Regions from separate parts of the Micrococcus luteus genome, predicted to be linked through region 2. Evidence: riboswitches for the same ligand, from Rfam matches in the RefSeq annotation. Region 2 holds a riboswitch; each other region holds the start of a gene.
The links. Region 2 has a riboswitch for S-adenosylmethionine ahead of MF605_RS03070 (bifunctional o-acetylhomoserine/o-acetylserine sulfhydrylase). Riboswitches for the same ligand answer to the same signal wherever they lie in the genome.
Positions count from the first base shown of each region.

Region 1 (7,162 bases), on a different contig from region 2:
GGTGTGGTGAGGGTGTCCGGGCGCGGATCGGCGCCGTCGACGCGCGGCAGCGGCGCGGTGCGCGGACGCGGCTCGCGGGTCGCCACCCCGGAGCCGTCCGGGCCCGGCTCGCCCGTCGGGTCGCCACTGCGGGCCCCCGCGTCGGAGCCCTCGGAGGCGGGGGCCGCGTCGTCGTGGGCGGGGTGCCGGTCCACGATGCGCTGCACCACGATGCCCTCGGGGTGCTCGTGACGCAGGAAGGCCACGAGGTCCTCGCGCACGAGGCAGCGCAGGTCCCAGAGGTCGCCGGAGTTGCGGGCGGAGACCACGGCGCGGATGCGCACGACGCCGCCGGTCGCGTCGGTCACCTGCAGCGCGTGCTCGCGCCCGTCCCACAGGTCCGTGGACTCGAGCAGCTGGGTGAGTCGTGCGCGCAGCGCGTCCATGGGCACGCGCCAGTCCACGTCCAGCTCCACGACGCCGGAGACCTCGGCGCCCACCCGCGTCCAGTTCTCGAACGGCTGGGTGGTGAAGTGCGAGGACGGGTAGACCATGCGGCGGCCGTCCCAGAGCTTGAGCACCACGTTGGACAGGGTGATCTCCTCGACGGTGCCGAACACGCCCTCCATGTCCACCACGTCGCCCACCCGGATCGCGTCCGTGAAGGCGAGCTGGAATCCGGCGAACACGTTGGTCAGCGTGGACTGCACGGCCAGGCCGGCGATCACCGAGATCACACCGGCGGAGGCGAGCAGGCCGGCCCCGAGCGAGCGCACCTCGGGCACCCCCAGCAGGACCACGGCGACGGCCACCACCACGATCACCGCGTTGAGGATGCGCCGGATCAGGATGGTCTGCGTGCGGATGCGTCGCTCGCGGCGGTGCTCGACGCCGGTCTCCTGGTAGCGGCCGAGGATCCCCTCCTCGATCACGCCGACCAGGCGCCACCCAGCCCACGCGCCCGCCGCGGCCACGGCGATGAGCATCAGGAACGACGCCGGCCGGTACCAGGTCTGCTCCTCGGCCATGACCCCGAGCCAGATCCGGGAGGCCAGCAGGCCGGCGGCGACGGCGGCCGGCAGGCTCAGCCGCGCGGCGCCGTGCTGGAACGCGGGGCGGCGCACGAGCACGACGCGTGCCACCTGCAGGGCCAGGTACACGACCGCCGCGCCGATCGCGAACGCCATCAGCACGGTCAGCAGCGTCCCCCATTCCACGCCGAAGGCCCGGGTGGTGGCGGCCGCCCCGTCCTGGATGTCCCCCTCCACCCCGGACGGCACGGTCTCGCCCGCCAGGAGGCGGTCCAGGGCGGCCAGCAGGGGCGGGGTCGCGAGGGCGGGCAGCGCGGGGAAGACCATGACGACAGTCTGACACCCACCCCCGGACGCACCCCGGAGAAGAGCACAATGGAGCCTGACCGTCCGCGCGGTCCGGGCCCGGCCGTCGTCGCGCCCCGTCCCGCCGGCCCGCCGCCGCCCCTCTGGAGGAATCCGTGCTCTCCGTCACCGACCTGCGCCCACTCGACACCGCCACCGCGGACCTGTCCCGCATCATCCCGCGGGCGAACGTGGACGTGTCCTCCGTGGTGCCGGTGGTCGCCCCGATCATCGAGCAGGTCCGCCACGGCGGCGAGCAGACCCTGCTGGACCTGGCCGAGCGGTTCGACGGTGTCCGTCCGCCGGCCCTGCGCGTGCCCGCGGAGGCGCTCGAGGCCGCCCTGGCCGGGCTCGACCCGCGGGTGCGCGCCGCCCTGGAGGAGTCGATCCGCCGGGCCCGGCTCGTGCACGACGCCCAGCACCCCCAGGACTCCACGGTCGAGCTCGGCGAGGGCGCCGTCGTGGAGAACCACTGGACCCCCGTGGGCCGCGTGGGCCTGTACGTGCCCGGCGGCCGCGCCGTGTACCCCTCCTCGGTGGTGATGAACGTGGTGCCCGCGCAGGCCGCCGGCGTGGGGAGCCTCGCGGTGACCTCGCCCCCGCAGCGGGACCACGGCGGCCTGCCCCACCCCACCGTGCTCGCCGCGTGCGCGCTGCTCGGCGTGGACGAGGTCTACGCGGCCGGCGGCGCCCAGGCCGTGGCCATGCTGGCGCACGGCGTCCAGGACGACGACGGCGGGTGGCTCTGCGCGCCCGTCGACCTGGTGACGGGGCCCGGCAACGTGTACGTGGCCGCCGCGAAGCGCGCCCTGCAGGGCGTGATCGGCGTGGACGCCGAGGCCGGGCCGAGCGAGATCGCCGTGATCGCGGACGGCACCGCCCGCGCCGACTGGGTGGCCGCGGACCTGATCAGCCAGTCCGAGCACGACCCGCTGGCCGCCTCCGTGCTCATCACGGACTCCGAGGACCTGCTCCGGGACGTGCTGGCGGCGATCGAGGCGCAGGTGCCCGGGGCGTTCCACGAGGACCAGATCCGCGAGGCCCTCACCGGCCCCCAGTCCGGCGTGCTGCTGGTGCGGGACATGGACCAGGCCGTGGAGGTCTCCGACCGCTACGCCACCGAGCACCTCGAGATCCAGACGCGCGACCCCGAGGCCCTCGTGGGGCGCATCCGCAACGCCGGCGCCGTGTTCGTGGGCCCGTACGCCCCCGTGCCGCTGGGCGACTACTCGGCCGGGTCCAACCATGTGCTCCCCACCTCGGGGACGGCCCGGCACTCCTCCGGTCTGAACACGGTGACGTTCCTGCGCCTGCAGCAGCGCATCCGCTACACGGAGACCGGGCTCGAGGAGGTCGCGGACGGGATCGGCGTGCTGGCCGAGGACGAGCGCCTGCCCGCGCACGGCGCCGCGATCCGCGCCCGCTTCGCGTGAGGGGGCGGGCGTGAGCGGCGTCCGCATCGACGCGTGGCTGTGGGCCGTGCGGCTGTACAAGACCCGGTCGGCGGCCACGGCGGCCGTGCGCGCAGGCCACGTGCGCATCGACGGCGAGCCCGTGAAGGCGGCGACGCCCGTCGTCGTCGGGAACCGGGTGCGGGTGCGCCAGGACGGACGTGAGCGGATCCTCGAGGTCACGGGGCTGATCGCCAAGCGGGTGGGTGCCCCCGTGGCCCGGCAGCAGTATGTGGACCACTCCCCGCCGCCCGTGCCGCGTGAGCTGCTCGCGGTGCCGTACCGCGAGCGCGGCGCGGGCCGGCCCACCAAGCGGGACCGCCGGCAGCTGGACGCGCTGCGCGGCCGCGACCGACGCTGAGCGCCTCCGTCCTCCCCGCGCCGTCATCCGCCGTCGTGATGGCGGCCTCATGCGGAGGGTGCGGTCAGCACCATCCGGAACGGCTTGTCGTTGTCCACCGTGGCGGTGAACGTCATCGGCCCCGCCTCATCCACGGGGGGAGTCGCCGCCGACCAGCCGCCGCACAGCGCCTCCGACCCGGCCATCCAGGTCTTCGTTCCCCCGCCACCCCGTGAGGTCAGGATCTCCGTCTCACCGGTGGCATCCGAAGGACACAGCACGATGACCCGAAGGACCGCACCCTGTTGGGCGTCCACGGTGATCTGCTGTGTGCCCGTCCCGACCGCCTCCTTCAGGACGGACTCCTTCTCCGGGTCGAGATAGTCCGCATCCGGATGCCGGCGCGTGTACTCGACCAACGTCATCCCGTCCTCCTCGAACAGCGCGGCGGGGAGTGCTTCTTCACCGGCGGGTGACGACGCGGACGAACCGGTGGCGGAGGCCGACCGGGTTGCCGAGGGGGCCGCTGACGTCACGGTGACGGAGAACGCCGCAGCGGTGGATGCCTTCGCGGTGGAGGAGACGCTGCCCGGGGAAGCGGAGCATCCCGAGATGGCGATACCGAGGAGAGCCGCGACGACCACGGCGGCCGACAATGCCGCACGCTTCTTCTCGATGTCCATCCGCATGATCCGATCCCTCTCAGAGAACCGATTGCGGGGCCGCGGGCTGCGGTCTCGAGCCCCCCTCTCGAGTGGCTTGATCCTGGCTGGCGATGCGCGGTGTGTCAAGCATCACATCGGGCAGCTCGGATGACGCCGCGCGACCGCCGCGCTTTGACCACCCCACGGACCCCTCCGTAGGCTGATCCCCAGAATCACGAGTTCCCGTCATTCACGGCCCTGGCCGGCGGGACGGCAACCCTCTCACGCAGTAGTGGGGTGCTCCAGGTGATGATTCGGCCCCTCGGACACCCCGACGGGCAAGTACCGCGCCTCCGCGGATCCGGGCGATCCGCGTTCCCGCCGTCTGCGGAGCCGCGCCAGTCATCGGAAGAGGACGCGCGCCATGACCCTGACCCACGAACCCCACACCGCCGCGTGGGACACCGACCTGTCCCTCGGCAACCTCCGCTCCGGCCTCTCGGCATTCCCCACCGGGGTCGTCGCGCTGGCGGGCCTCGCCGACGACGTCCCCGAGGTGATGGTGTCCTCGTCCTTCGGCGTGGGCATCTCCTGGGAGCCGGCCCTCGTGTCCTTCTCCGCACAGAACAGCTCCCGCACCTGGCCGCGCCTGCGCCGGGCCGGGGCGATCGGCGTCTCCCTGCTCGCGGCGGACCAGACGCCGCTGTGCCGTCAGCTGGCCTCCCGCGAGGGCGACCGCTTCGCCGGTCTGGACGTGCACCGCAGCCCGCACGACGCCCTGCTGATCGGGGGCTCCTCGCTCTGGCTCGAGACGCGGGTGCACGCCGAGGTCCCGGCGGGCGACCACACGGTGGTGCTGCTGGAGGTGACGGCCTTCGCGGATCACACGGACGCCGCTCCCCCGGCCGCCCTGCACCGCAATCTCTTCCACGGCCTGCGCGCGCTCTGAGCGAACTCCAGGTGAACAATCGGGCCCCTGGTTCCCGGTCGGCGAGATCCGTGCAATGATGGAGCCTGAAGTTGATCAAGCTGTATCCCGCCATCTTCACTGCTCGTCAGCCCGGCATCGCCGGCGTCGATGAGTGTTGGGCAAGCGGTTCAGTCTCGCCGCTTCACCCGCGTCCCACATCCGGGCCGCGGTCCAACACCGCCACCGCACCGCGGGGGCACATCGAAAGGACACCATCATGGCTGTCGGTACTGTCAAGTGGTTCAACGCTGAGAAGGGCTACGGCTTCATCGCCCCCGAGGACAACTCCGCGGACGTGTTCGTGCACTTCTCCGCCATCCAGGGCTCGGGCTTCAAGGAGCTCCAGGAGAACGACCGCGTCGAGTTCGAGACCCAGGACGGCCCCAAGGGCCTCCAGGCCGCCAACGTGACGAAGCTCTGATCTTCGCCTGACGCACGGCTTCCGACGCCCCCGGTCCGTATGGACCGGGGGCGTCGTCGTGTGTCAGGCGTCCACGCCCCGCCGCGCACTGCGCCGCACGCCCGTTCGACCGCGGCGCTGCGACATCACCGCAGGGCTGCACTGCGGTGATGTCGCTGAGGCGCGGTCCTCCGGGGTGGGCCTCGTCCTGGCCCTGCGCGTCAGGCCGCGCCCCGCCGGCCCACGTGGCGACGCAGCAGCAGCACCACGCCCAGGGCCAGCAGATACCCGAGCGCGACGACCGCGAAGCCGGCCCGGTAGTCGCCCGTGACGTCGCGCAGCACGCCCATCAGCAGTGGGCCCAGGGCGAAGCCGGCGTACATGCCCATCGAGTTCGCCCCGGTCGCACGGCCGAGCCGCTCGGCCGGCACCTCGCTCAGCAGGCCCGCGTTGACCACCACGTTGGCGCCCAGCACCGTCAGGCCGTGCACCGCGGCGCCCACCCACAGCAGGGCCGGCAGGTCCAGCAGGTCCGCGGCGAGGAACACCGCGACGCCGGCCACCGCACCCAGGCAGATCACGGCCAGCAGGGTGGTGGGCCGGTCTCCGGAGCTCATCCGCCGGCTCCACCCGATCCGGGAGAGCACCCCCACCACCCCGGACACGGCCGCCGCGGCGCCGCCGGCCACGAGCGTCATTCCCAGCGTCTCGACGGCGAACAGCGGCAGGTACGTGTTCGTGGCCTGCATGCCCAGGCCGGTGAGGAACGCGATCGCCGCGAAGAACCAGACCGTGGCCGGCAGGGGCGAGGTGTCCCGCCGTCGTCGTCCGCCGGCGGGGCCGGTGGCCGACGGCGGCGCCCCGGGCAGCGGCGGGGCGGCGACCAGGGCGAGCACCCAGAGCGCCCCGATGAGCACCGCGGCCCCCAGCGCGGCGCCCGTCCAGCCCAGGGCGAGGGACGCGGCCGGGAAGAACAGGCCGCCGACCAGCTGGGCCGCCTGCACCCCGGACTGCTTCACCCCGACCCACCCGATGCGCCTCTCCGGCGGCACCACGGTGCGGATGATCCGGTTCGTGGTGGGGTTGGAGATGGCCTGCGTGACGCCCGCGACGGCGGCCGCCGCGTACAGCACGGGCAGGGACGGGGCGACGGCGCCGAGCACGAGCGCCGCGGCGGTGCCGCCGAAGATGATGCTCAGCTGCGCGCGGGCGGACAGGCGGTCGGCGGCCCGGCCGAGGCCGAGGGAGGTGACGGCGGCCGCGGCGAACACGACCGTCATCACGGTGCCGAGCTGGCCCGAGGTGACGTCGAGCCGCTCCATCACGACCGTGGAGGAGGCGGAGACGCCGTAGTTGAACAGGGGCCCGGCGCCCATGGCCGCCAGCAGCACCCACAGCAGGGCCGCGGAGGGGCGGCGAGCGGCGGGGACGGGCGGGGTCACGGCCCCAGGCTACGACCCCTCATGCGACGAGGCGGGAAATCCATCTCATGGGCGCCCGGGGGCGTCGTGTGAGGTGGATTTCCCGCCTCGAAAGCGGGGGTGACTGCGGGGGTGGGTCAGCCGACGCGGCCCTCGCCGCGGTGCTCGCCCTCGACGCGGCCGGTGGTCCCCCGCCGGGTGACCTCCTCGCCGTCCTGGCGCTCGGGCCGCTCGCCGGCCTCCGCCGGCAGGCCCTCGTTCTCGTCGGTGGGCGTCTCGCCGGCGGTGGCGGCGGGTGCCGGGTCCTGCGGGGCCCGACGACGGCCGCCGGGCGTGCACAGCGACTCGCCCTCACCCAGCGAGCTGACGCGCGGCATCGGCGACGTGGTCAGCGGCACGGACTCGGCCCGCCGGGCGTCGACCAGCGTGGAGCCCGTCCCGGAGATGGGGGAGCCCTGCACGGGGGCGCCGGCCGCCTTGCGGCCCGGGATCAGCAGCTCGGAGCGCCACTCGGGGTCGCGCTCGGTGAGGTAGTCCACGCGGGCGTGCTCGCCGAAGTGGTCCGCGTCCGCCTCCTCCCA
Region 1 covers NZ_JAKRLB010000005.1:41,225-48,386, reverse strand. Annotated here, with positions in the region: gene MF605_RS03370 (mechanosensitive ion channel family protein) at 1-1,337, opposite strand, end outside; gene hisD (histidinol dehydrogenase) at 1,472-2,788, shown strand; gene MF605_RS03360 (Hsp15 family ribosome-associated heat shock protein) at 2,799-3,167, shown strand; gene MF605_RS03355 (hypothetical protein) at 3,215-3,829, opposite strand; SAM riboswitch class IV at 4,022-4,141, shown strand; gene MF605_RS03350 (flavin reductase family protein) at 4,215-4,739, shown strand; gene MF605_RS03345 (cold-shock protein) at 4,978-5,181, shown strand; gene MF605_RS03340 (MFS transporter) at 5,382-6,602, opposite strand; gene MF605_RS03335 (FMN-binding glutamate synthase family protein) at 6,719-7,162, opposite strand, start outside.
Region 1: it holds a riboswitch for S-adenosylmethionine, as region 2 does, so the genes downstream of both, MF605_RS03350 (flavin reductase family protein) here and MF605_RS03070 (bifunctional o-acetylhomoserine/o-acetylserine sulfhydrylase) in region 2, are expected to answer to the same signal.

Region 2 (7,162 bases):
CCGCCGTGCGGTAGGTGGTGTGGGCGATGCGCCGGGCGATGCCCAGGCCGGCCACGGGGCCGGGGCCGGGGTAGTAGTCGCCGCCCTGGAAGTCCGGGTCGAGGCGGATGGCCGCGGTCTGCGCCTGGCCCCACGCGATCTGGTCGGCGGAGGAGGCCGCGGTGGCGGCCAGCACACCCACCCCGGCGACGCGCGCGGGGTGGGTCGCGGCCCACTCGAGGGCGCGGGCCCCGCCCATCGATCCGCCGATCACGGCACGCCAGGCGCCGATCCCGAGGTGGTCGGCCAGGCGCCGCTCGGCCTCGACCGCGTCCCGCAGCGTGAGGAACGGGAACCGGGAGCCCCAGGGCCGCCCGTCGGGCGCGGGCGTCGAGGGCCCGGTGGAGCCGTGGCAGCCGCCGATCATGGCGGGGGCGACCACGAACCACCGGTCCGTGTCCACGGCGCGGCCCGGGCCGACGAGGGCGTCCCACCAGCCCGGCGTCGGGTCCTCCTCGTGCGCGGCCACGTGCGCGTCGCCGGTGAGGGCGTGCAGCACGAGCACGGCGTTGGCGCCGTCGGCGGCGAGGGTGCCCCAGGTCTCGTAGGCCAGCTCGACGTCGGGCAGCAGCCCGCCGGTCTCGGTGCGCAGCTCGCCGACCCGCAGACGGTGGCGGCCGCCGCGGGGCAGCGCGGTGCGCGACGGACGCGTGGCGACGGCGGTCATGCCCGCTCCCCCGCGTCGTCGTCGCCGCGGCGGGCGGCGGCCGCGAAGCCGCGCTCGAGGTCGGCGAGGATGTCCTCGATGTCCTCCACGCCGAGCGAGAGCCGCACCAGGCCGGGGGTGACGCCGGCGGCGCGCTGCTCGTCGTCGGTGAGCTGGGAGTGGGTGGTGGAGGCCGGGTGCACCACGAGCGAGCGGACGTCGCCGATGTTGGCCACGTGGTGGTGCAGGGTGAGCCCGTCCACGAACGCGGCCCCGGCCTCGCGGCCGCCCGCGATCTCGAAGGAGACGAACGCGCCCGCGCCCTTCGGCAGGTAGCGCTGGGCGCGCTCGTGCCACGGGCTGGACTCCAGGCCGGCGTAGACCACGTGCTCGACGTCGTCGCGGCCCTCCAGCCAGCGCGCCACCGCGGCCGCGTTGGCCACCTGCCGCTCCATGCGCAGGGACAGGGTCTCCAGGCCGAGGTTCACCAGGAACGCGTTGAACGGGGAGATGGCCGAGCCGTAGTCGCGCAGCAGTTGCACGCGCGCCTTGAGGATGAAGGCCAGGTTGGCGCCGAGCGGCGAGCCCACCCCGAGGTCCCGCGCGTAGACGAGGCCGTGGTACGACTCGTCCGGCTCGTTGAAGCCGGGGTACCGCTCGGCGTGCTGCGCGTAGTCGAACGTGCCGGCGTCGACGATCACGCCCGCGATGGCCGCGGCGTGCCCGCCGAGGTACTTCGTGGCGGAGTGGGTGACGACGTCGGCGCCGTGCTCGATCGGCCGCAGCAGGTACGGGGTGGCCAGCGTGTTGTCCACGATCAGCGGCACGCCGGCCTCGTGGGCGGCGTCGGCGACGGCGCGCACGTCCAGGACGTCCCCGCGCGGGTTGCCGAGGGTCTCGCCGAAGAACGCCGTGGTGTTCGGCCGGACGGCGGCGCGCCAGGACTCGAGGTCGTCCGGGTCGGTCACGAACGTCGTCTCGACGCCGACCTTGGCGAGGGTGTGCTTGAACAGGTTCTGCGTGCCGCCGTAGAGGCTGGCCGAGGCGACCACGTGGTCGCCGGCGCCGGCGAGGTTGAGGATCGCGAACGTCGTCGCCGCCTGGCCGGAGGCCAGCAGCAGCGCGCCCACACCGCCCTCGAGCGCGGCGATCTTCTCCTCCACCGGGCCCTGCGTCGGGTTGCCGATGCGGGTGTAGAGCGGGTCGAGGTCCTTGAGCGCGAACCGGTCCGCGGCCACCTGGGCGGACGGGAAGTCGTACGAGGTGGTCTGGAAGATCGGCAGGGCGGTCGCACCGAAGGCGTGCTGGCCGACGGCGACGCCCGCGTGGACCTGCGCGGTGGAGAAGCCCCAGGCGTCGGGGGTCTGGGTGGTCTGGTCGGTCATGGCGGACCCTCCTGAGGGGTTCAGGGGCCGGACCCGGCCGCCCCGCCCGCCGGCCGACGTGCCGATCCGGGAACCGGCGTCGTCGAGGTGCCGGAGATGACCCGGCGCCGTCGAGAGGGGCCGTGGGATCGGCCCGCGCTTGCCGGCGTCCGTTGTGGGGCCGGCCTGGTCGTCACCCGGGGCACCCCACCGCGGAAGGAGGGTTGCCGGTCAGCATGCCGGGGCCTGTTGCTGACTCTCGTGACCGTGCCTCCGAGTGTAGCCCGCCGCCCCGCCACGATTTCGTCACGCGTGTCACCCGCGGATACGCTCTCCGCACGGGGCGCCCGACCCGTCAAGGGCTCGACGCCCCGCGACTCGCACCAGGTCAACCCCCGGGGCAGCCCGGGAACGGAGAGGAACAGCGCAGTGCACACCTGTCGCATGGACCACGTGTCCTACGCCGCCGGCCCCGAGGGCCTGGACGCCACGGTCGCCCGCATCGCCGAGACGCTGGGCATCGAGCGGATCAAGGGCGGTGTCCACCCCCGCTTCGGCACGCAGAACGCCCTGTTCCCCATGGCGGGCAGGCAGTATCTGGAGGTCGTCGAGGCTCTGGACCACCCGGCCTCCCTCAGCGCGCCGTTCGGCCAGCTCGTGCGCGCCCGCACCGAGCAGGGCGGCGGCTGGATGAGCTGGGCGGTGGCCACCACGGACATCGGCCGGTTCGAGCGCCGCCTCGGCCGTGAGGCCGTCCCCGGCAACCGTCGCTTCCCGGACGGCCGGGAGCTGTCCTGGCGGCAGATCGGCGTCAAGGGAACCCTCGCGGACCCGCAGCTGCCGTTCATCCTGCGCTGGGCCGACGGTCAGGAGGACATGCACCCCTCGCAGGCGGCCGAGCCGCAGGCCACCATCGAGCGCCTGAACATCGCCGGCTCCCCCGAGCGCCTCGCCGAGTGGCTCGGCGACGACGAGGACGGCCAGGTCCAGGACGTGAACATCGAGTACGTCGCGCCCTCCGGCACCCCGGGCATCGTCTCGGTCACCTTCCGCACCCCGAAGGGCGAGGTCACGCTCTGAGCGCGGAGGCGGGGCCGCTCAGCCGAGCAGCCCCGCCCGCGCCAGCAGCGGGTAGCCGACGAACCCGACGGCGTCCAGCAGCGCGTGCGCGATGACCAGCGGCATCACCCGGCGCACCCGCAGGAACACGAGCGCGAACACCACGCCCATCAGGGCGTTGCCCACGCCCGGCCCGATCCCCTGGTACAGGTGGTACGCCCCGCGCAGCAGCGCGAGGGCGAGCACCACGACGGCCGCGCGGGTCGGCAGGTACAGCCCCTCGGCGCTCACCCACGACGACGGCACGGCCGGCGCCGGATCGTGCGCCAGGCCCGCGGCGCGCAGCCGCTGCAGATACCCGAGCCGGTCGACGAGCCAGGCGCCCACGATGACCTCCTCCAGCAGTCCGTGCCGCAGCGCGGAGAGCAGCAGGACCGGCACCTGGTACCAGCTCTCCCCGAGCGCCGAGCCGACGATCGCCGTCGTGAGGCCCAGGGCCCGGCCGGCGGCGTAGACGCCGAGCGTGCCCAACCCGATGGCCGCGAACAGGCCCAGGCCCCAGGCCAAGTCGCGGCCGGGGCGGCGCAGGTCGAGGCCGAGCACCCGGAACGGGTCCCGGCCGCGCAGGTGCATCAGGTGCAGCACGAGGGCCACCGGCACGAGCGCGAATCCGATGCCGAGCAGCTGATAGGTCAGGTCGAAGGCCCAGCGGTCGGCCAGGGCCGGGTTGAGGACGGTGGTCTGCTCGCCGAGCGGGGCCTGGGTGGCCTTGTCGATGAGCTGGACGATCGCGTAGACCGCCGACTTCCCCAGGGAGAGGCCGAGGACGATCGCGATCTCCCACCGCACCGTGCGCGCCGAGGGGGCGGGCAGCGCGGGGGCGGGTCGGACGGCCGGGGTGCGGGACGTGCGCGGGGTGGCGGGCATGCCCTCCAGTATCGGCCCGCCCCTCTCCCCCCGGGCGCTTTCGAACGTGAGGTGGGGCCTTTCTCCCGTTCGAAAGTCCCCATTCCCCCGATGTCACGTTCGAAAGTCCGGGAGGGCGGAGGGAGGGTTAGCGTGGTCGTGTGGTCTCCCCGCCTGCCCCCAGCGAGCTCGAGCTGGTCCACCGCGCCCTGCAGCACCTCCGCCCCGGCCTCGACCCCGCCCTCGCCCGCCGGCTCCGCACAGCCGACTGGGCCGCGGCGTCCGTGGAGGAGGGCGGGCAGTTCCACCGCGTGCTGGTGCTCGAGGACGTCGGCGTCCTCCGGATGACGCGGGCCCACGAGGTCGGCGCCGCCCCCGCCGCGCGGTGGGCGCCCGAGCGGGACCCCGCAGCGCACCTGCCCCGGCGCCTGGCCCTCCTCGACGGGCTCGCCGCGGCCCTGGCCGAGCGCGACGTGCCGTGGACCGTGCCGGTCGCCCTCTCGGACCCCGTCCCCGCGGGCCCGGGCGCCGCGGTGCTGCAGCGCTTCCTCCCGGGCGGGCCGCACCCGCCGCACGAGGGCGATCCGGCCGTGCTGCGCGGCGTCCTCGACGACCTCGCCGCCGTGGACGTCACCGACCCGCGGATCGCCCCGCACCTCGGCCGCCCGTTCGCCTTCCGCGGGCCGTGGACGCCGGAGCGCGCCCGGCACGTCGCGGCGCTGCCGGGGACGGTCGCCGCGCGCCTGGGCACGTGGAAGGGGCACGACGTCGACGCGCGGCTGGGCGCCGAGGCGTGGCCGGACGCGGTGGCCGCCCTCGCGGACGCCGTGACGACCTGGACCGCCGCGCCGCCCGTGCCGCCGTCGCTCGTGCACGGCGACCTGGCCGGGCACAACATGCGCTGGCGCGCCGTGCCCGAGGACGAGGACCCGCGCGCCCCGCTGCGCTGGGCGCTGGCCGGGGTGCTGGACTGGGACCTCGCGTGCGCGTGGGACCCCGCCGTCAACGTCGCCTACCTCGCGCTGTGGCACGGCGAGGAGAAGGTCCCCGACCTGGCCCGGGACGCGGCCGAGGCCCGCCGGGCGCGCGTGTGGCTCGGGGCGATGGCCCTGGAGACGCTCGACGACGCGGCGGCCCGGGACGTGATCGTCGGCGGGTTGGCCGCAGGGTCCTGGCGGCGCCTGCTGCGCAAGACCCTGCCCCGCGTGGCGCGGGCCCTCACCGCCCTGGACGGCTGAGGGCCCGCGCGGTCGTCAGGACACGCCCAGGCGCTCCAGGACGATCTCGCGGACGCGGCCGGCGTCGGCCTGCCCGCGGGTGGCCTTCATGACCGGGCCGATGAGGGCGCCGACGGCGGCCATCTTGCCGCCCTTGATCTTCTCGGCCACGTCCGGGTTGGCGGCGATCGCGGCGTCGACGGCCTCGGTGAGCGCGCCGTCGTCGGACACCACGGCCAGGCCCTTCGCCTCGACGATCTGCTTCGGCGTGCCCTCGCCCTCGGCGACGAGACCGAGGACCTGCTTGGCGATCTTGTCGTTGATCGTCTTCGCGGCGATCAGCTCCTCGACCTCCACCACGTGCGCCGGGGTGATCCCCAGCTCGGCGACGGCGACCTCGCGGACGTTCGCCAGGCGGGCGATCTCGCCCATCCACCACTTGCGGGCGGCCGCCGCGGAGGCGCCGGCCTCCACGGTCGCGACGATCTCGTCCAGGACGCCGGCGTTGACGACGTCGCGGAACTCCTCGTCCGAGAAGCCCCACTCGGCCTTGAGCCGCTTGTTCCGCACGGCCGGCAGCTCGGGCATGGCCGCGCGCACGCGCTCGACCCACGCGGCGTCCACGTGCACGGGCACGAGGTCCGGCTCGGGGAAGTACCGGTAGTCGTCCGCGTCCGACTTCGGGCGGCCCGAGGTGGTGCTGCGGGTGTCCTCGTGCCAGTGGCGGGTCTCCTGCGTCACGGTGCCGCCCGCGGCGAGCACCGCGGCCTGGCGCTGGATCTCGTGGGTGACCGCGTGCTGCACGGCGCGCGTGGAGTTCACGTTCTTCGTCTCGGTGCGGGTGCCGAACTCGGTGGCGCCCTTGGGCATCAGCGAGACGTTCGCGTCGCAACGGACGTTGCCGCGCTCCATCCGCGCGTCGGAGATGTCGATGGCCTGCACGATGTCCCGGATCGCGGTGACGTAGGCGCGGGCCAGCTCGGGGGCCCGCGCGCCGGCGCCGACGATCGGCTTGGTGACGATCTCGATGAGCGGCACGCCCGCACGGTTGTAGTCGACGAGGGACGCGGAGGCACCCTGGATCCGTCCGGAGCCGCCCACGTGGGTGAGCTTGCCGGCGTCGTCCTCGAGGTGCGCGCGCTCGATCTCCACGCGGAAGACCTCGCCGTCCTCCAGCTCGACGTCCAGGTGGCCGTCGAAGACGATCGGCTCGTCGTACTGGGAGGTCTGGAAGTTCTTCGGCGTGTCCGGGTAGAAGTAGTTCTTCCGCGCGAACCGGCAGGTCTCGGCGACCTGCGCGTCCAGGGCCACGCCCAGGCGGATCGCGTACTCCACGACCTTGCGGTTGAGCACCGGCAGGGTGCCCGGCAGGCCGAGGTCGAGCGGGGTCACGTTCGTGTTCGGCTCGTCGCCGAACGCGTTGGGCGCCGAGGAGAAGATCTTCGTGGCGGTGTTCAGCTCCACGTGCACCTCGAAGCCCAGCACGGGGTCGAAGCGCTCCATCGCCTCCGCGAAGTCCATGGTCTGCTCTGCGTGGCTCATGCCCGGCCTCCTGCCGTGGTCGCGGTGGTGGCGCGCTGCGCGCCCTTCTCCAGCTCGGGGGCCTCGGCCCACACCGGCCCGCCCCGGCGCTGGGCCACGAGGCGTTCGAGCGCGGCGCCGGCCTCGTACAGGCGCGCGTCCTCGCGCGCCGGTGCCATCAGCTGCAGGCCGTAGGGCAGCCCGTCGACGACGCCACCCGGCACGGACATGCCCGGGATGCCGGCGAGGTTGGCCGGGATGGTTGCGAGGTCGTTGACGTACATGGTCATCGGGTCGTCCGTCTTCGCGCCCAGCTCGAACGCCGGGGTCGGCGCGGTGGGCGTGAGGATGACGTCCACCTGCTCGAAGGCGCGGGCGAAGTCCTCCTGCACGAGCGTGCGGACCTTCTG
Region 2 covers NZ_JAKRLB010000004.1:125,084-132,245, reverse strand. Annotated here, with positions in the region: gene metX (homoserine O-acetyltransferase MetX) at 1-706, opposite strand, end outside; gene MF605_RS03070 (bifunctional o-acetylhomoserine/o-acetylserine sulfhydrylase) at 703-2,070, opposite strand; SAM riboswitch class IV at 2,201-2,316, opposite strand; gene MF605_RS03065 (VOC family protein) at 2,494-3,129, shown strand; gene MF605_RS03060 (CPBP family intramembrane glutamic endopeptidase) at 3,148-4,035, opposite strand; gene MF605_RS03055 (phosphotransferase) at 4,176-5,252, shown strand; gene gatB (Asp-tRNA(Asn)/Glu-tRNA(Gln) amidotransferase subunit GatB) at 5,268-6,773, opposite strand; gene gatA (Asp-tRNA(Asn)/Glu-tRNA(Gln) amidotransferase subunit GatA) at 6,770-7,162, opposite strand, start outside.

Region 3 (7,162 bases), on a different contig from region 2:
CCACGGAGGCGGGCACGTCCATGCGCGCGAACGCCCGCACGAACAGGTCGGCGAACTCGGCGAACCGGGCCTGCTGGGTGAGTGCCGCGTCCTCCTGCTGGCTCAGGTGGTCCACCACCAGGCAGCCGTGATGGTAGGCCGCCGCCCGCCCGCCGGCCCGGCGCACCACCGGCGCGAAGCCGTGGGCCCGGGCCGCCGCAGCCGCGGCCGCGAAACCGGGCAGCCGCGCGTCGCGCTGGCCGAACGCGACCGTCGGTTCGGGCACGTAGACGCGGATCAGATCGTCGAGGGCCCTTCCCTCGGCCGCGGCGGCGCGGAAGACGGCCAGCTCGCCCATGGCCCAGTCGAGGTCTTCAGCGGCCCCGAGGGTCCGCTCCTGCACGGCCCAGCGCAGCCGGGGAGCTGGGCTCACAGGCCGCCCTCGACCGGCCAGGAGCGCAGGGTGAGGGTCTGCTCGACGTGGGCGAAGGGGCCGTCGTCGTCGTGGAGGACGGTGCTGGTCAGGCCCACGCCGTCCGGGCCCACCGTGACCTGCCCCGCGAGGCCGAGCCAGTGGCCGGTGGGCTCGCGGTACAGGTGGATCTGCAGGTCCACGTTGGGGAAGAACCACCCGCCCGGCTTCGCCGGCAGGGCGGGGGCGATCCCGTTGGCCGCATCGGTGAGGCTGATCAGGCGCACCAGGTCGCTCGTGCTCTCCCCCGCCACCATCTCGCGGTCCGTGGTGAGCCACACCCGGCCGTGGCCCGGCCCGTGGCCGGGCAGGACGACGCCGTCGAGGGAGGCGATGTACCCGCCTCCCCATCCGTGGAGCGCGTTGTGCGACTGCGCCTGCGAGCGCGGCGGGAGGGGCTCGTCCGGCAGCTGGGCGACGGCGGAGGTGTCCGAGGTGGACAGCAGCCAGGCGCGCAGGGTCAGCACGGTGCGGCCCCGGGCGTGGAGCACGGACTCGACGAGCTCGATGGTCCGGCCCGGACGCAGGGTGCGCGTGACCACCTCGAGCTCGCCCGACCAGAGCGTGCCCAGGATGTCGTAGGAGAGCCGTCCCACCCGCAGCCCGGGAGTGGTCTCGTGCGCGGCCACCTCGTGCAGCAGCAGGCCCGAGACGGCGGCCATGTGCATCTCCTCTTCCCGCCATGCGCCCTGGGCGTGCACGGTGGAGCGCACGCGGGAGGTGCGGACGCCGTCGGCGTCCACGGTGGGCTCGCCGAGGCGCACGTAGAAGGCCAGGGGATCGTCGGCGACGGAGGCCGCGGGGGTGGAGGTGATGTCGGTCATGGGCCGAAGTCTGCCAGAACGACGACGACGGCCGGTGACGTCCCCGCGGGGATGTCACCGGCCGATGAGGCAGGCGCGGGGCGCCGTCAGGGACGCTCCGACTCAGAAGGACGGGGTGACGTCGCCGCCCGGCCAGGTCTGCTCGATGTACTCCTTGACCTCCGGCGAGTGCAGCAGCTCGTCGAGCTTCTCCACGCCCGGGGTCTTCTCCCCCTCGCGCCATGCCACGAAGTTGGCGTAGGGGTTCTCGCCGGAGATCTCCTCGACCACCACGGCGTCCTCCAGGGTCATGCCGGCCTGGATGAAGTAGTTGCCGTTGATGATGGCGAGGTCCACCGCCGGGTCGTCCAGGATCTGCACGAGGATCTCCGGCTGGTTCTCCTCGAACTGCAGGCCCTTCGGGTTCTGCTCGGGGGTGAGGGTCAGGGCGGCGGAGTCGTCCTGGATGTCCTGGAGCAGGCCGGCCTGCTCCAGCATCTTGAGGGCACGGGGCTGGTTGCCGGGGTCGTTCGTGATGGCCACGGTGGCGCCGTCCGGCACCTGGTCCACGGAGTCGAACTTCTGGGAGAACGCGGCGTAGGGCTCGATGTGCACGCCCTCGCCGTGCTCCATCTTCAGGCCGCGCTCCTCGACCTGCTTGTTGAAGAACGGCTCGTGCATGTAGTAGTTCGCGTCGATCTTGCCCTCGTTGAGCGCGGTGTTGGGCATCTGGTAGTCGTCGAACTCCTGGATCTCCAGATCGATGCCCGCCTCCTTCGCGAGGTTCTCGTCCACGAACTCGAGGATCTGGGCGTGCGGCACGGGGTTCGCACCCACCTTCACGACGACGGGATTCGCCGGGTCCGGGGTGGGGGCGGAGGAGGCCGCCGAGTCGGAGCCGCTGGCGCCGCAGGCGGAGAGGGCGAGGGCGAGAGCGGCGGTGCCGGCGCCGAGGGCGGTGCGGCGGGAGAGGGGTGACAGAGCCATGGGAGGGGCCTTTCGTATCGGAGGGGTGGAGAGATGAAGAAGAAGGTGAGAGGTCAGCGGTGGTCCATGCGGCGGATCAGCAGGTCGCCGATCCACTGGATGAGCTGCACCAGGACGACGATGACGACGATGGTCACGACCATCACCTCGGTCTGGAATCGCTGGTAGCCGTAGTTGTAGGCGAGGCGGCCGAGGCCGCCGCCGCCGATCAGGCCGGCCATGGCCGAGTAGCCCACGAGCGTCACCAGGGTGGTGGTCGTCGCCGCGATCAGGCCGGGCATGGCTTCCGGGAGGAGGACCTTGCGGATCACCTGGCCACGGGTGGAGCCCATGACCTGCGCGGCGTCCACGGTGCCCGAGGGGATCTCACGCAGCGCCGACTCCACAAGGCGCGCGAAGAACGGCGCGGTGCCGATGGTCAGGGAGATGGTCGCCGCGATGGGCCCGATCGCCGTGCCCACGAGCCACTTGGTCAGCGGGATGAGCGCCACCATGAGGATGGCGTACGGGATCGACCTCGTGATGTTGACGATCACGGCGGACAGCACCGTGTAGAGGGCGGGCATGGGATTCAATCCCCCCGGACGGGTCACATGCAGCACGATGCCCAGGAGGCCGCCGATCAGCACGGTGGCGACGCCGGAGATCGCCACCATCAGCAACGTCTCCACGACCGCCTCAGGCAGGGCCTCGGTGATCGCCGGGTTCGTGGTCAGCTTCTCGAGCCAGGTCATCGGGCTCCTCCGATCTCATCCGCGGTGACGTGGTCCTGGGCTGCCTGCCGAGCCGTGCGGACGCGAGCGGTCAGGCCTGCCTCCTGCAGGCGCGCCACCACGGCGTCGGCCGAGGCCTCCGTGGCGGACAGGCCCAGGAGCTGGTGGGAGAAGCGCTCCCCCGCGAGGTCCTCGACGGTGCCGGCCAGGATCTCGACGTCGCCGGCGCCCGCGTCGCGGACCAGCTGGGTGATGGGCAGGGAGGCGGCCCGGCCCCGGCCGAGCACCTCCACGAGGCGCTGGTCCCGAGCGGCATGGGGCGTGGGCAACGGCAGCAACGCGGCGGACAGCGGCGAGTCGAGGTCGGACGCCACGTCCCCGAGGTCGCCGGACTGGACGATCCGCCCGTCCTGCAGGAGGGACACCTCGTGGCACAGTCGCTTGACCACGTGCATCTCGTGGGTGATGACCAGGACGGTCAGGCCCAGGCGCCGGGAAAGGTCCTCGATCAGGGTCAGGACACCCTCCGTGCTCGCGGGGTCGAGGGCCGAGGTGGGCTCGTCGCAGAGCAGCACGTCGGGGTCCGACGCGAGCGCGCGAGCGATGCCCACCCGCTGCTTCTGACCGCCGGACAGCTGCGCCGGGTAGGACCCTTCGAAGCCCTCGAGACCCACCAGAGCGAGCAGCTCGTCTGCGCGCGCCCGACGCGCGGTGGCATCGGACCCGCCGGCGACCTCGAGCGGATAGGCCACGTTGTCGCGGGCGGTCCGGGAGGAGAACAGGTTGGCGTGCTGGAAGACCATGCCGATCCGGCGGCGGGAGTCCAGCAGGCCGGAGCGCGACTCCCGGGTCAGGTCCTTGCCCGCCACGGAGACCGTCCCGGAGGTCGGGGGCTCGAGCAGGGTCAGGCACCGCACGAGCGTGGACTTGCCCGCGCCGGACTGGCCGATGATCCCATGGATGCGGCCCGGGGCCACGGCGAGGTCGACGCCGCGCAGCGCACGGATCTCCTTCGCGCCCTGGCGGAAGGTCTTCTCGAGACCACGCACCTCGATCATGGGCGTGCCCATGGGATGCGCAGACGTGCTGAGAGCAGGGGTAGACGACATTCCCGTCCTTTCCATCGGTCCTGGCGTTAGCACCTGCGCCCGGTCGGTGGGGGTGTGGTTGCTGCGGCGTCGTCGAGCCAGATCTCTCGGCCGCTCAAGATGGTGAGGGGCGCCCCGGCGTCGTCACCGGTGCAGGGAAAAAGTCAACCACACCGGGGCGCCGTGGAAGGAACGACGTGACACAGGTCTCATTTCCCGACCTCTCGGAGGGCTGGACCCCGCCTCCGGCCCGCGTCATGTGTCGCCATATGACAAACCCCTGCCATCCAGTGGCCGGTGGCACCCCTCCCCACCACGACGCCGGCCCGCACCTTCACGGGAAGGTGCGGGCCGGCGTCGTGGTGGCCTGCGGACGGCGGGGCCCATCAAGGGCCTCAGGCGGACGGGATCAGAAGTCCCAGTCCTCGTCCTCGGTGTTCTCGGCCTTGCCGATCACGTAGGAGGAGCCGGAGCCGGAGAAGAAGTCGTGGTTCTCGTCCGAGTTCGGGGAGAGCGCGGAGAGGATGGCGGGGTTCACGTTCGTGGTCTCGGCCGGGAACATGGGCTCGTAGCCCAGGTTCATCAGCGCCTTGTTCGCGTTGTAGTGCAGGAACTTCTTCACGTCCTCGGCCAGGCCGAGGGCGTCGTAGAGGTCATGGGTGTACTCGACCTCGTTCTCGTACAGCTCGAACAGCAGCTCGAAGGTGAAGGCCTTGAGCTCCTCCCGCTTCTCCTCCGGCAGGGTCTCGATGCTCCGCTGGTACTTGTAGCCGATGTAGTACCCGTGCACGGCCTCGTCGCGGATGATCAGGCGGATCAGGTCGGCGGTGTTGGTGAGGCGGGCGTGCGCGGAGAGGTACATGGGCCAGTAGAAGCCCGAGTAGAAGAGGAAGGACTCGAGCAGGGTGGAGGCGATCTTCTTCTTGTACGGGTCCTGGCCGTCATAGCGCTCCACGATCAGGCCGGCCTTGGCCTGCAGGTTCCGGTTCTCACGGGACCAGCGGAACGCCTCGTCGATCTCCGGGGTGGAGGCCAGCGTGGAGAAGATCGAGGAGTACGACTTCGCGTGCACCGACTCCATGAACGCGATGTTCGTGAGGACGGCCTCCTCGTGCGGGGTCATGGCGTCCGGGATGAGGGAGACGGCGCCCACGGTGCCCTGGATCGTGTCCAGCAGCGTCAGGCCCGTGAACACGCGCATGGAGAGCAGTCGCTCCTCGTCCGTGAGGTGGGACCAGGACTGGACGTCGTTGGACAGCGGCACCTTCTCCGGCAGCCAGAAGTTGTTGACGAGGCGGTTCCACACCTCCACGTCCTTCTCGTCCTGAATGCGGTTCCAGTTGATCGCCTCGACGAGGTGGGACTGCTGGGTCTCGGTCACGGCAGGGCACATCCTTCAGAAGAATTCGTTGAGAATCCGCGGATTCCGGGGGCTCTCGGGAGCACGGTCATCGGGGCGCGGGTCCGGGACAGTCTAGGCCCGCAGGGGCAGCGGCAGCCACTCGGGCGGGTCCGGGCTCGCGACGTCGTGGGCCCGCCCCGCCCGGCCAGGCGCGCCGCCCCGCTTCGAGGCGGGAAATCGAGCGCACCTGCGCTCAGAAGCGCGGAATACGCCGGATTTCCCGCCTCGAAGGGCTGGCTGTCAGAGCATGCAGCTGACGCAGCCCTCGACCTCGGTGCCCTCCAGCGCGAGCTGGCGCAGGCGGATGTAGTAGATCGTCTTGATGCCCTTCGTCCACGCGTAGATCTGCGCGCGGTTCAGGTCACGGGTGGTGGCCGTGTCCTTGAAGAACAGCGTCAGGGACAGACCCTGGTCCACGTGCTGCGTCGCCGCGGCGTACGTGTCGATGATCTTCTCGTAGCCGATCTCGTACGCGTCCTCGTAGTACTCGAGGTTCTCGTTGGTGAGGTACGGCGCCGGGTAGTAGACGCGGCCGAGCTTGCCCTCCTTGCGGATCTCGATCTTCGAGGCCACCGGGTGGATCGAGGAGGTCGAGTTGTTGATGTAGGAGATCGAGCCCGTCGGCGGGACGGCCTGCAGGTTGCGGTTGAAGATGCCGTGCTCCATGACGGAGGCCTTCAGCTCACGCCAGTCGTCCTGCGTGGGGAGGGCGATGCCGGCCTCGGCGAACAGCTCGGCGACGCGCTCGGTGGCGGGCGCCCACTCCTGATCCGTGTACTTGTCGAAGAACTCTCCGGAGGCGTACTTCGAGTCCTCGAACCCGCCGAACCGCTGGCCGGTCTCGATGGCGATCCGGTTCGAGGCCCGCAGCGCGTGGAACAGCACCGCGTAGAAGTACATGTTCGTGAAGTCGATGCCCTCCTCCGAGCCGTAGTGGACGCGCTCGCGCGCCAGGTAGCCGTGGAGGTTCATCTGCCCCAGGCCGATGGCGTGGGAGGCGGCGTTGCCCTTGGCGATGGACGGCACCGACTGGATGTCGGACATGACCGACACGGCCGTCAGCGCACGGATCGCGGTCTCCACGGACCGGCCGAAGTCCGGCGAGTCCATGGTCTTGGCGATGTTCATCGAGCCGAGGTTGCAGGAGATGTCCTGGCCCACGTGGGCGTAGCTCAGGTCCTCGTTGTACTCGGAGGCCTCGGAGACCTGCAGGATCTCGGAGCACAGGTTGGACATGGTGATGCGGCCCTTGATCGGGTTCGCGGCGTTCACGGTGTCCTCGAACACGACGTACGGGTAGCCGGACTCGAACTGGATCTCGGCGATGGTCTGGAAGAACTCGCGCGCGTTGATCTTGGTCTTCTTGATCCGCGCGTCGTCGACCATCTCGTAGTACTTCTCGGTCACGGAGATCTCGGAGAACGGCACCCCGTAGACGCGCTCGACGTCGTACGGCGAGAACAGGTACATGTCCTCGTTCTTCTTCGCCAGCTGGAACGTGATGTCCGGGATCACGACGCCGAGGGAGAGGGTCTTGATGCGGATCTTCTCGTCCGCGTTCTCGCGCTTGGTGTCGAGGAAGCGGTGGATGTCCGGGTGGTGCGCGTTGAGGTACACCGCGCCGGCGCCCTGGCGCGCGCCGAGCTGGTTGGCATAGGAGAAGGAGTCCTCGAGGAGCTTCATCACGGGGATGACGCCGGAGGACTGGTTCTCGATCT
Region 3 covers NZ_JAKRLB010000013.1:35,837-42,998, reverse strand. Annotated here, with positions in the region: gene MF605_RS07350 (lipoate--protein ligase family protein) at 1-412, opposite strand, end outside; gene MF605_RS07345 (thioesterase family protein) at 409-1,275, opposite strand; gene MF605_RS07340 (MetQ/NlpA family ABC transporter substrate-binding protein) at 1,378-2,241, opposite strand; gene MF605_RS07335 (methionine ABC transporter permease) at 2,295-2,975, opposite strand; gene MF605_RS07330 (methionine ABC transporter ATP-binding protein) at 2,972-4,012, opposite strand; SAM riboswitch class I at 4,072-4,169, opposite strand; gene nrdF (class 1b ribonucleoside-diphosphate reductase subunit beta) at 4,452-5,435, opposite strand; gene nrdE (class 1b ribonucleoside-diphosphate reductase subunit alpha) at 5,685-7,162, opposite strand, start outside.
Region 3: it holds a riboswitch for S-adenosylmethionine, as region 2 does, so the genes downstream of both, MF605_RS07330 (methionine ABC transporter ATP-binding protein) here and MF605_RS03070 (bifunctional o-acetylhomoserine/o-acetylserine sulfhydrylase) in region 2, are expected to answer to the same signal.